2 regions of the Acidovorax sp. SRI_002 genome follow, and region 2 is predicted to be linked to the other one. Evidence: riboswitches for the same ligand, from Rfam matches in the RefSeq annotation. Region 2 holds a riboswitch; the other holds the start of a gene.

Region 1 (6,585 bases), on a different contig from region 2:
TGGGTGCCCGGCTATTGGGATTGGCGCGGCCACCGCCATGTCTGGGTCCAGGGCCACTGGGTGAAGGCGCGCCCTGGTTACTACTACCGCGAGCCGCGCTGGGTGGAACACGGCGGCCGGTGGGACCTGCGCCCCGGCCGCTGGGACCGTGATGGCGACGGCATCCCCAACCGCTATGACCGTGACCGCGATGGTGATGGTGTTCCCAACCGCTACGACCGCGATCACCACGACCGAGACCGCGATGGCGTGTCCAACCGCTACGACCGCGACCGTGACGGAGACGGCGTTCCCAATCGGCACGACCGCCGCCCGGACAACCCCTACCGCAATTGAACGATTGAACAGCTGAAGGAGCGCGGAGGCTCGCGAGCCCCCGCGCCCACTCCCCCCTTTGGCCTACGCCCGCCCCCGCTGAGCACCTACGTGGCGCCGCGCACCAGGCCGCCACCATGCAAAGACCGATTCCGCCAGGAATCACCCCGGAGACCACCATGACCCGCCAAACACTGACCGCAGCCGCCATCGCCCTGATGGCACTGCTGCCCCTCGTACCGACACACGCGGCCATTCAAGGCACCGTCGTCATTCAGTCCGACCAACCACAGCGTGGGTACCAGCCCACGCAGACCTACGAGGTGATTCCCGCGCCCCCACCACCACGGTACGAAGCCGTGCCGCGCCCACGCCGTGGCCAGGTGTGGGAACAAGGCCATTGGGAATGGCGCGGCAACCGCCACCGCTGGGTGAAGGGCCACTGGGTACAAGCGCGCAGCGGCTACCAGTACCGGCAGCCCCAATGGGTGGAACGCGATGGCCGCTGGGAAATGCAGCGGGGCCGCTGGGACAGTGACGGTGACGGCATTGCCGACCGCAACGACCGGGACCGCGATGGCGATGGCATCTCCAACCGCAATGACCGTGATCGCGACGGTGACGGCGTGTCCAACCGCCGCGACAGCCAGCCGGACAACCCGCGCCGCAACTGATCTGCCGCGTTCCACGATCCTCGAAACGGTTCAGTCGAATTTCACCTCGGCGCGACCGACACCAGGAAAGTCGGCAACCACCACCGTGCCCGGCGCCACCATCACGGTGCCGGTGCAGGACCCGGTGGTCACCCACTGCCCTGCGCGCAGCCCTCCCAGGCTGCGCGCGCCTTCGTTGGCCAGCCACACCAGCAACCGCAGCGGGTCACCTGCCGGGTTACCCCAGGTGGCGTGCTGCACGGCCACCGACCCGTTCACCGACAGGCTGACCCCTTGCACCAAGGGCTGCACCGAAGCCACATCGGTCAAACCCGAACCCACGATCAGCGCCCCATGGCAGGCCTGGTCGGCCAGGCGACTCCACTCCCCTTGTTGTGCCCAGGCGGCAAAGCGCGTGTCGCACACCTCAATGGCGGCACGCACCGACACCATGGCGGCCAGCACCTCGGCCGCGCTGTAGGGCGTGGCGCGTGCGGGCAGGTCTGCGCCCAGTTCGTACACCAGCTCCGCCTCCACCCCCATCACGGCAAAGCCTGTGGCCGACAAGTTGACCTCCTGGCCAGGTTGCTCCACCCACACCGAGTCGCGGGTCAACGCCGCACGCGCGGGTTGGGCCTGGGGCGACGCGGCGCCCACTTTCCATCCCGCGACCTCGCCGCGCTCACGCACTACGGCGTCCTGCACGGCGTAGGCCTCGGCCGCATCGCGAGGGCGCAATGCAACGGGCAGATCCAGCGGCCGGGGCGTGCGTCCCTGGCGCGCCATGGTGATCACGGCGGCGCTGGCGAAGGGGTCAAAGGCGGTATCGGGCATCGGGAAAGCGTCCTGGGGGTGGGTCAAATCGCCGGATTATGGCGACCCCATGTCGCCGCCAGCATCAGCAACGATTGCCACCCATTAGCCGCCCCAAACACCCCACCGCCGCCCGCACCCTCCTAGAATGGCCCCCGCAGGAGAGCACGGCAGGCCACAAGGCCCACCGCTGCACCGAAGGCGCAAACTCCCATACACGCTCAGGTCCCGTACTGCACCATTTATCAAAGCCGTCTGGAGAGCCGCCACCACCTGTCAGCAGCGTGGAGGCGCACCGAAGGAGCAAACCGCGTGCCATGTGGGCAGCGCGGTGAATCTCTCAGGTACCAAGGACAGGGGGAGCGGCAGCTTGGCGGACGCGCGCTGGCTGCTTGCTATTGAATCAATAGCTGCCAACGCATATCCATCAAGCGCTGAACCCTTAAAAGGCTTCAAAAATGCGCGTGATCGTTTTGGGCGCCGGCTTGCTCGGCGTGACTTCGGCTTATTTCCTGCAACAACTTGGCCATGAGGTCACGGTCATCGACCGCCAGGGTGCGCCCGGTGCCGAGACCAGCTTTGCCAACGGCGGCCAGATCTCGGTGAGCCACGCCGAACCCTGGGCCAACCCCAGTGCGCCGCTCAAGGTGCTGCAGTGGCTGGGCAAGGAGGATGCGCCCCTGCTGTTCCGCATCCGCGCCGACATGCGCCAGTGGCTGTGGGGCCTGTCCTTTTTGCGTAACTGCACGCCAGCGCGCACGCGCCACAACATCGAGCAAATCGTGCGCCTGGGCACCTACAGCCGCGACACGCTGCAGCAGCTGCGCGCGGCAACCGGCCTCCAGTACGACCAGCGCACGCAGGGCATCCTCCACTTCTATACCAACCAAAAGGAATTCGACGGCGCGCTGGCCCCGGCCGAGCAGATGCGCCAGCTGGGCTGCGAGCGCCAGGTCATCAGCGCCGACGAGGCCGTGCGCCTTGAACCAGCGCTGGCCCACATCCGCCCACAACTGGCGGGCGCCACCTACACGGCCGAGGACGAATCGGGCGATGCCAACCAGTTCACACGCGAGCTGGCCAAGCTGTGTGAAGCGGCGGGCGTGCAGTTCCGCATGGGCCACCACATCACCGCACTGCGCGAGGCAGGCGGCCGCATCGACCACGTGGAAGTGACCAATGCCGAAGGCCGCTTCGAGCGCGTGCGCGGCGATGCGTTTGTGCTGGCCATGGGCTCGTTCAGCCCGCTGCTGGCACAGCCGTTGGGCATCCACCTGCCGATCTACCCAGCCAAGGGCTACTCGGTGACGATGCCGGTGAAAGACGCCAGCAAGGCGCACCAGGTGAGCCTGACAGACGACGAGTTCAAGCTCGTGTTCTCGCGCTACACCAGCGAACGCGGCGGTGATCGCCTGCGCATTGCAGGCACGGCCGAGCTGAACGGCTACGACCGCCACCTGAACCAGGTGCGCTGCGAGGCCATCGTGCGGCGCGTGGAGCAGCTCTTCCCTGGCGCGGGCGACGCGAGCCAGGCCCAGTTCTGGAGCGGACTGCGCCCGGCTACACCGAGCAACGTGCCGCTGATCGGCAAGACCAAAGTGGGCAACCTGTTCCTCAACACTGGCCACGGCACGCTGGGCTGGACGCATGCCTGCGGCTCGGGCAAGGCGCTGGCCGACATCGTGAGCGGCCGTGTACCCGAGGTGGACTTTGCGTTCCAGGGGTTGCAGGGGCGCGCAGCCGGGGCGGCGCTGGTGCCGTCGCGCACGGCGGCCTGAAGCAGCGCGCGGTTGCAGCGAGGCAGCGCTGCAACCGCCACGAAAGCCCGCGCCTACTTGGCCGCGCCCGTGGCGTGCGCCACAAACTGTGCCACGGCCAACATGTCCTTTTCGCTCATGCGCTCGGCATACGAGGGCATCACGCCGATGCCTGCCTTGAGCGCACGCAACACGCGGCCGGCGTCGGGTTTCAGCTCATCCAGCACCGGGCCCACCTGGCCCTCGGCACCGGCGGCCTGCAGCGTGTGGCACACCGCGCAGGCGGGCTGGATCTTGGTGAACAGCTCCTTGCCGCGCGCCAGCTCGGCCGGCTCGGCGGCCCAGCTGGCACCCGCCCACAGTAACGCTAGCCCTACCAGCAAACCGCCTTGCGGCATCCGATGCCGTCCGATAGCGGCGCGCACCCACGCCAGTGCCACCGTGGAACTGGCTCTGCCAGGCCACGGGTGGCGTCCCCCTCTCGGGGGGAAGGCGCAAAGCGCCTCTGGGGGGAGCGATGTCATGCCACAGTCACAGTGACGGCGTGGTCGCGCCAGCTGGCGTTGTTGTAGCCGCCCAGGTTTTCCTCGCGCTGCTCGGCCTGCACATTGCCCGCCGTGTCGGTGGCGCGGCTCGCCAGCACATGGGTGCCCGCCTCCAGGCGCACGGGCAGCGCAAATTGCCGCCAGGCAAACGGGCCCAGGTCGGGGCCGATGAGCTTGGCCGCCAACCAGGTCTTGCCGCCATCGGCCGACACCTCCACGCCCTTGATGCCGCGCGTGCCGCCAAAGGCCACGCCATGCACCTGCACCTGTCCGGGCTTGAGTGCGCCTTTGTCCGGCAGCGGCCCGTTGATCCAGGACTTCACGCCCATCTCCCACACCGAAGGCTGGTCGGGGCTGGCTTTGGAGCCGGGGGGCGACATGCGGTAGCCGTGCGACATGATGCGCGCCTGCGACTGCGCGCTGGTGAAGGCCACGCGCTTGACGTACTTGATGTTGTTCACGCCCTGGTAGCCCGGCACCACCAGCCGCAGCGGGCCGCCATGCGCCAGCGACAGCGGCTCGCCGTTCATCTCCCAGGCCAGCAGGGCGTCGTCCATCGCCTTCACGGGCACCGAGCGCTCCACCAGCACGGAGAGCGGGTCCACACCTTCGGGCAGTTTCTCGCCGCCCGTGCCGGTCAGGTAGGCAGCACCATCGGCCAGCCCGCCCAGGGCGGCCACCACGTTGCGCAGCGGCACACCGCTCCAGACCACACAACCGGCAGCGCCCACCGACCAGGGGGTGCCGCTGGGCTTGCTGGGGAAAAATCCCCGGCCATTGCCCGAGCATTGCAGCACGGTGGCTACGGTCTCCACGCCCAGCGTCCTGAGTTCGGCCAGGGTCAGGCTGCGCGGGCTCTTGACCCCTTCGATCGCCACGGTCCAGGCATCGCGGTTGTCCAGGATGGCGGCGTCGGGCGCGGGCAGGTTGTTGCGCACATACAGCTGGTTGGACGGCGTGATGACACTGGTGCCAAACGCGGAGCGACGGGTTTCGAGAGTGCTGCTGCTGTGCACGATCAGCGCGTCCGGTGACTTCCATCCTGCATACGCGGGCAGCGGCTTGGCAGCGGCTGCTGCCTGCTGGGCACGCGCACCGCCGGCCCATCCAGCCAGGCCCAGCGCGCTCAAGGCGGCGGCACTTCCGGCCAGCATGTGGCGCCGCGGCAGGATCATGGAATCTTTCATGGAAACGTCTCCAAATAATGGGATGGACAAAAACTCTTTGTTGCCCCCGCCCACCCGGCAGGCACAGGGATCGGGTCAGCCCGCATTCTGTGCGGGAGCTCTGCGCGCCGCACGTACGGCTTCGTTAGCAGAAGTAACAAGAACAAAAGATCAGAAACATTCGTACGCAGGTGCGGGGGCCCTGGGCATATTCGCGGTTTGTTTTGGGGAGAGGAACCGCGCAATGAACATCACCAGAAAATCGACCCGCGGCCCGCTGGGACCGCTACTTGGCTTATGGCTGTGTTGCAGCGCCGCCCAGGCCCAGCTGACGGCCATCGTGGCCGTGGAGCCCACGGCCCGCAAGGCGGCGCACTCCATCCTGCGCACCTCCGCAGAATCGGGCCTGTCGAAGGCCGCTGGCCAGCCCGTGGCACTGACCACCAGCGACGACCTGGCCGATGTGATGCGCGCCACGCGCAGCGCGGGATATGACATCTTCATTGGCCCTGCCCAGGTGGCTGCGTCCGCGTTGCAACGCGGCTACGAGCTGGTGGGCGCCACGCACAAATCGGACAGATACCTGCTGGTCGGGCTGCAGCAGATCGCTGCGGTGCCTGCCATGAAAGGCCGACGGCTCTATCTGCCCCAGCAGGATTCGGTCTACACCTACATGGCGCGCGGCATGCTCAATGAGGCGGGGCTGTCGTTCCAGGACCTGCGCGCGGTGCAGTACGAGAAATTTCCCCAGGCCGGCCTGACAGCCCTGACTCTGGGCACGGCGGATGCCACTGTGGTGCGCGAGGACGACTGGGCCGAATGGTCGGTAGCGCACCCCGGCCTTGCGCGGGTGCTGGCTACATCGCAGCCGGTGCCAGGCGGGTTCTCCATCGTGGTGAAAAAAGACCTGCCGGCGGATGCGCGCAACAAGCTGGCCCAGTGGTTCAGCGCGTCGTCCTCCGCCAGCGGCCTGCCACCAGCCTCCGTCCGCCCGGAGGCCGTTGAGTACCGACGTGTGGCCGAGCTGGGGCTGTTCACCCCCACGAGCCTGCCTGGGGTGAAGCGCATAACTGCGCGCGAGGCCCAGACCCTGCTGGTGCAGGGCGCCACGCTGGTGGACACCCGCACCGAGAAGGAATTCAAGACCAAGCGCATCCGGGGCGCCGTGTTTGCAGCGTATGTGGAAAAGAGCCTCAAGGACGTGGCCTTCAATGCCGCACAGGATGATTTCCAGGCGCTGGACAAGCTTCAGGGCGTGGACAAGGCCAAGCCGGTAATTTTTGCGTGCAATGGCGCCGAATGCTGGAAGTCCTACAAAGCTGCCAAGGTGGCCACA
Region 2 (6,585 bases):
GGCCGCAAACACGGCATCCAGCGTGCCCCGGCGGATCTGATCCAGCAGCACCGGCGTGGATTCGACCGTGAGTTCCAGCTCCAGCAGCGGGTTGTCCTTGCGCAGTTGTTCCACCCAGGGGATGAGCCACGAGTGGAGCACCGACTCAATGGCGCCCAGCCGAATCGACACTTCCAGCGGGCCGCCCGAGCCCATCTCGGCCTTGAGCTGGCGTTGCAGCTCCAGCATCCGCTTGGCGTACGTCAGAAAGCGCGTGCCCGCCACTGTGAGCTTGAAATGTTTGTCGCGCCGGTCCAGCAGCAGCACGCCCAGTTCTTCCTCCAGCGCCGCCACGCGACTTGACATGGCCGACTGCGTCAGAAAGAGCTTTTCCGCTGCGCGCGTCACGCTCTTGAGGGAGGCCACCCAGTAAAAGGCTTCGACAAAACGCAGGTTCATGGTGGTGGTTCTCCGGCCTCGCTGGCACGTTGCAAGCTCCTTGGCGGTGCACCGTGGTGGTGCAACATCCCCCAAGCCAGCGCCGAAAGGCGTGGCCATTCTGCCGTTGATCCACGTGCTCCACAGCCTTTGAGCCGCAAAAACAGAGCATCGCCGGGTTTCCTCGATGCCTGCGCAATGGAATTGCGACCGGATGCAAATACTATAAAAACAATAGCTATTGGCGCTTTACAGATAAGCGCTAGAGTCCAATTTCATTCAAACTCACCCCACAAACAGGGGCAGATCGGCCTTCTTGAGCGTGCGCAGCACGAAGCTGGAGCGGCTGTGCCGGATGCCTTTGATCTTGTAGAGCTTCTCGCGTAGCAAGCGCTCGTAATCGCGCGTGTCCTTCACGACGATGCGCAGCAGGTAGTCGTAGTCGCCCGACACCAGGTGCGCCTCGATCACCTCAGGAATGCTGGCGAGTGTTTCGCCAAATTTTTCGAGCGTGTTGTCGGAATGGCTGTCGAGCGTGACCTGCACCAGCACCGTGTCGGCCAGGTCCAGCGACTGCGGGTTGATGCGCACGGTATAGCCCTGGATCACACCCGCCTCTTCCATCTTCTTGATGCGGCCCCAGCAGGGCGATGCGCTCAGGCCCACGGCCTGCCCGATCTCTTGCAGGCTGGCGCGGGCGTTGCCCTGCAGCACAGCGAGAATTTTTCTATCCAGTCGATCCATCGGCTGGATTATTCACCAATCTTCGCCAACACAGAAAATTATTCTTCGATTCACTCCATTTGAAGCGAATTCAGCAAATTCATCTCATCCGCCCCGCGCATACTTCTTCCATCAAGGCGCTCTTACCGGAGCGCACAAACTGACAAGGCCCCGGCTGGTTACCGCCAGCACGGGGCCCTTGGCATTTTTTGGCGTCGCCCATGGCCAACAGAAGCGCCTTGGCTAGCGCCCTGGTGGGTAGTTAATAAGCACGCTTACCAGCACAAACCCCGATGCCTGCGCCGATGCTGCACCGCCATAATTTGGCAGAGGCTGGGGTCCGCTCTGCAAGGAGCAACCGTGCATCCCCACCAACCCAGCCCACCATTAACAGGAGACAGCATGCAACTGACCAAACTCGTCGTCGGCCTGAGCCTTGCGCTCGGCTTTGTGGCCACCGCTGCCGCGCAGACCACCATGCGCATCAGCATCTCGACAGCCCAGAATTCCCACCAGGGGATTGCCATCGACACGTTTGCCAAGGAAGTCGAAAAGCGCACGGCCGGCCGCTACAAGGTACAGACGTTCTACAACGGCGCCCTGGGTGGCGAGCGCGAATCGATTGAAGCCGTGCAGCTGGGCACGCAAGAGCTGGCCTTCAGCTCCACCGGCCCCGTGCCCAACTTTGTGCCCGAAGCGCGCATCTTTGACGTGCCCTTCCTGTTCCGCGACAAGGCCCATGCGCGTGCGGTGCTGGATGGCCCCATCGGCCAGGAGATGCTGACCAAGTTCGATAGCAAGGGCTTCAAGGCCCTGGCCTGGGCCGAGAACGGCTTTCGCCACATGACGAACAGCAAGCGCTCGGTGAACACGCCCGAGGACCTCAAGGGCCTGAAGATGCGCACCATGGAAAACCCCGTGCACATCGCCGCGTACAAGGGCTTCGGCATCATCACCACGCCCATGGCCTTCCCCGAAGTGTTCACGGCCCTGCAACAAGGCACCGTGGACGGCCAGGAGAACCCGCTGCCCGTGATCATCTCGGCCAAGTTCGACCAGGTGCAAAAGCACCTGACGTTGACCGGCCACGTGTATTCGCCTGCCATCTTCGTGATGAACAAGGCCTCGTTCGACAAGCTCTCGGCCGCCGACAAGCAGGCCTTCATCGACGCCGCCAAGGAAGGCACCAAGGCCAACCGTGCACGCGTGGATGAAGACGACGCCAAGGGCGTGGCCGACCTGCGCGCCAAAGGCATGACGGTGGTGGACAATCCGGACAAGTCCAAGTTTGTGGCGGCGCTGGCGCCTGTGAACGCCGAGTTTGAAAAACAGTTTGGCAAGGCCACCCTGGACAAGATCCGCGACGTCAAGTAGTTGCATGCGCATCAGCTACTATATTTTTAGTAGCACACAACGCCCGTAGAATAAGCGCTACGGGCGTTTTTTATCTTCAATCTGATTCTCTCCACCGAATCATCCGAACCCATGGCGTTGTCCGCCCCATGAAAAAAGCTTTTCTGATGTTTGAACGCGGGGCCACGTTTGCAGCGTTGCTCGGCGCGTGCGCCATGCTGGTCATTGCCGCATCGCTGGGCATGTTCCAGATCGTGACCCGCTTTGTGCTGGAGCAGCCCGCCGAGTGGACTGAAGTGCTGATCCGTTTTAGCCTGATCTGGATGGTGTTCCTGGCCATCCCCAGCGCATTCCGCCAGGGCGCTATGGTGAGCGTGGATGTGCTGTACCGCTGGAGCCCCCCGCGCGTGCGCCGGGTGCTGGACTATGTCGTGGCAGTGGCGGCGCTGGCACTGATTGGCGTGATCGTGTGGTGGGGCTGGGACTATGCCCAACGCGGCGGCGTGCAGTCGATGGCGGGGCTCGAATCCGTCTCCATGTTCTGGGCCTACGTGGCCATGCCGGTGGGCGGCGTGTTCAGCGCCATTGGCATCGTCGGCAACCTGCTAGACCCTCAACGCCTTGAGCTGGAGACCGCGCAATGACGCCCGTCATGATCACCACCATGGTGCTGTGTTTTGCACTCACTGTGTCCGTTGCCGTTTCCATCGGCCTGGCCTCCATCCTGGGCATCCAGGTAGCCAATGCCAACATGCTGATCTCTGTGAAGGAGATGTTTGGCTCCATCAACAAATTTCCGCTGGCCGCCATTCCGTTCTTCATCCTCGCGGGCAACCTGATGGAAACGGGCGGCATATCCCGCCGCCTGGTGGAGTTTGCCAAGAGCATCGTGGGCGGCGTGCAGGGTGGCCTGCCCATGACCTGCGTGCTGACCTGCATGATCTTTGCGGCCGTGTCGGGCTCGTCGGTGGCCACCACATTTGCCATTGGCGCCATCCTGATCCCCGCGCTCATCAAGCATGGCTACCCCACGAGCTACGCCGCATCCCTGCAGGCCACCAGCGCCGAGCTGGGCGTGATCATCCCGCCCTCCATCCCCATGATCCTGTATGGCGTGAGCGCCGAAGTGTCGATTGGCGAGCTGTTCATCGCCGGCTTTGGCCCGGGGCTGCTGATCAGTGGCGCACTGATGCTTTTTGTCTGGGCGTACTGCAAGTACAAGGGCTGGGGCAAGAACGACGGCGACGGCCGCATGCCTCTTGGCAAGGCCACGCTGCAGGCGGGCTGGGCGCTGCTGATGCCGGTGATCATCCTTGGCGGCATCTACGGTGGCGTATTCACCCCCACTGAAGCATCGGCCGTGGCGGTGTTCTACGCATTGATTGTGGGGGTGGTGATATACCGCGAGATCCGGCTCAAGGACCTGTTTGCCATCCTGCGCAAATCGGCCATCTCGTCCGCAGTGATCATGTTCATCATTGCCAATGCGGGCCTGTTCGCCTTCCTCATCACCCGTGCTGGCGTGCCGGATGCCATTGGCCGCTGGCTGGAGGCGGTGCTGCAATCCCCCACCCTCTTCCTGCTCGGGGTGAACGCGGCGTTGTTCGTGATCGGCATGTTCATCGAGACCAGTGCCGCCATCATCGTTCTGGCGCCCATCCTGGCTCCCGTGGCCATCCACTTTGGTGTGGACCCGGTGCACTTTGGCCTGATCATGGTAGTGAACCTGGCCATGGGCATGATCACGCCGCCGTTTGGCGTGAATCTGTTTGCAGCCTGCACCGTGGCGCGAATATCGCTAGACCGCATCGTCGGGCACCTGATTCCGTTTGTGCTTGTCATCATGGCCTGCCTGATGGTGGTGACCTATGTGCCGCAGTTGTCGCTGGGTTTGCGCGATCTGGTCTACGCAAAGTAGTTAGAATCCCCCGGTCAGGAGAGAGTGCCAAGCCCCACAGGCCACCGCACCGCCGAAGGCGCAGGCAGCAGCCGAACGCTCAGGCAAAAGGACTGACAACCGCCCGCAGTGATGTGGGCGTTCCCTTGCTGGAGAGAGATGGCCCACCGCACCGCGTGTTGAGGCCATCCACCGAAGGAGCAAACCGCACGGCCAGCCAGGGCGCTGCGGTGAATCTCTCAGGTAAAGCGGACAGCAGGGCAAATCCCGTAGCCACCTTGTGGCTGCGGCCCTCATTTGCCCCGGAGTTCCGCCATGTCAGCCACCGCCCCCCTGCTCACCACGCCCCTGAACGCCCTGCACATCGAGCTGGGCGCCCGCATGGTGCCGTTCGCCGGCTACTCCATGCCCGTGCAATACCCCGCTGGCCTGATGGCCGAACACCAGCACACGCGCAGCGCGGCGGGCTTATTTGACGTCTCGCACATGGGCCAGCTCAAGCTGGTAGGCCCTGACGCCGCAGCGGCGTTTGAAACCCTGATGCCGGTGGACGTGATCGACCTGCCCGTGGGCAAACAGCGCTACGGGCTGCTGCTCACTGACGAAGGCACGGTCATCGATGACCTGATGTTCTTCAACCAAGGCGTGGTGGATGGCGAGCCCACGCTGTTCGTGATCGTGAACGGTGCTTGCAAGGTGGGCGACATTGCGCACATCACGGCCCGCATCGGCCAGCGCTGCAAGGTGGCGCCCATGCCCGACCACGCCCTGCTCGCTCTGCAAGGCCCGCAGGCCGTCACCGCCCTCGCCCGCCTCGCGCCCGGCGTTGAAAAGCTGGTGTTCATGACGGGCGGCGATTTTTCCATTGCAGGCTGTGACTGTTTTGTGACCCGCAGCGGCTACACCGGTGAAGACGGTTTTGAAATCTCGGTGCCCGCTGCGCAGGCCGACACCCTGGCCCGCGCCCTGCTTGCTCAGCCCGAGGTCAAACCCATCGGCCTGGGCGCCCGCAACTCGCTGCGGCTCGAAGCGGGCCTGTGCCTGTATGGCAACGACATCGACACCACCACCACGCCGCCTGAAGCCGCACTGAACTGGGCCATCCAGAAGGTGCGTCGCACGGGCGGCGCCCGCGCAGGGGGTTTCCCCGGAGCAGACAAGGTGCTCGCGCAGATCGACAACCCCGCCAGCCTGCAGCGCAAGCGCGTTGGCCTCGTCGCGATGGAGCGTGTGCCCGTGCGCGAACACACCGAATTGCAGAGCGAAGACGGCCAGAAGATTGGCGAAGTGACCAGCGGCCTGCTGGGCCCCACGGTGAACGAACCCGTGGCTATGGGCTATGTCACACCCGCCTTCGCCGCCATCGGCACGCGGGTGAACGCCATCGTGCGCGGCAAGGCCGTGCCCATGGAAGTGCGTGCCATGCCCTTTACCCCCGCGCGCTACTACCGCGGCTGACCGTCTGAAACTGCGCCAGCCCGGCTACAGTCTTGGCTGGCATCGGCACTTTTGTTTGTTTCCCCCTTTTTTTCTGGAGCCCCCATGACCGTCAAGTTTTCCAAGGATCACGAGTGGATCGACATCTCCGACCACGAAGCCGCCACCGTGGGCATCACGGTACACGCCCAGGACGCGCTGGGCGATGTGGTGTTTGTGGACCTGCCCGAAGTCGGCAAGACCTTCACCCAAGGTGAAGTCGCCGGCGTGGTGGAGTCCGTCAAAGCCGCCGCCGACGTGTACATGCCCGTCAGCGGCGAAATCGTCGAGGTGAACGAAGCCCTGCGCGCCGACCCCTCGCTGGCCAACACCGACCCGCTGGGCGCTGGCTGGTTCTTCAAGGTCCACGTGACCGACATGATGCAATTCGACGCGCTCATGGACGAACCTGCGTACGCAGAGTTCGCCAAGAACGCCTGATCTCCGGATCTTTTGTTCCCCGAGGCCCGGCGCCCTGCCGGGCCAATGTGCCTCCTTGTTGTCCCACGCCGCCGCCGATGACCACCCTCGCCCCCCTGCCCACGCTCGCAGCGCTTGAAAACGCCACCGAATTCCTGCCACGCCACATCGGCATCGATGCGGCCGATGAAGCGCACATGCTGTCGGTGATTGGCGAGGCCTCGCGCCGCGCCCTCATCGACTCCATCGTCCCGCGCTCCATCGCACGCAGCAGCGCGATGGACCTGCCCCTGCCGATC

The links. A riboswitch is a leader RNA that binds a small molecule or an ion and turns the genes downstream of it on or off. The one in region 2 is predicted to bind glycine.
Region 1: linked by a shared signal. The riboswitch ahead of AC2YJX_RS21710 (D-amino acid dehydrogenase) and the one ahead of gcvT (glycine cleavage system aminomethyltransferase GcvT) in region 2 are both predicted to bind glycine.

Annotation. Positions count from the first base shown of each region.
Region 1 is NZ_JBYCZW010000008.1:160,554-167,138, forward strand. Features, by position in the region: gene AC2YJX_RS21695 (YXWGXW repeat-containing protein) at 1-336, shown strand, start outside; gene AC2YJX_RS21700 (YXWGXW repeat-containing protein) at 495-989, shown strand; gene AC2YJX_RS21705 (2-keto-4-pentenoate hydratase) at 1,020-1,802, opposite strand; glycine riboswitch at 2,027-2,148, shown strand; gene AC2YJX_RS21710 (D-amino acid dehydrogenase) at 2,240-3,559, shown strand; gene sorU (SorU family sulfite dehydrogenase c-type cytochrome subunit) at 3,613-3,936, opposite strand; gene sorT (SorT family sulfite dehydrogenase catalytic subunit) at 4,059-5,270, opposite strand; gene AC2YJX_RS21725 (rhodanese-like domain-containing protein) at 5,494-6,585, shown strand, end outside.
Region 2 is NZ_JBYCZW010000007.1:317,084-323,668, reverse strand. Features, by position in the region: gene AC2YJX_RS20755 (LysR family transcriptional regulator) at 1-438, opposite strand, end outside; gene AC2YJX_RS20750 (Lrp/AsnC family transcriptional regulator) at 703-1,161, opposite strand; gene AC2YJX_RS20745 (TRAP transporter substrate-binding protein) at 1,543-2,514, shown strand; gene AC2YJX_RS20740 (TRAP transporter small permease) at 2,643-3,137, shown strand; gene AC2YJX_RS20735 (TRAP transporter large permease) at 3,134-4,411, shown strand; glycine riboswitch at 4,425-4,508, shown strand; glycine riboswitch at 4,530-4,656, shown strand; gene gcvT (glycine cleavage system aminomethyltransferase GcvT) at 4,706-5,848, shown strand; gene gcvH (glycine cleavage system protein GcvH) at 5,933-6,307, shown strand; gene gcvP (aminomethyl-transferring glycine dehydrogenase) at 6,385-6,585, shown strand, end outside.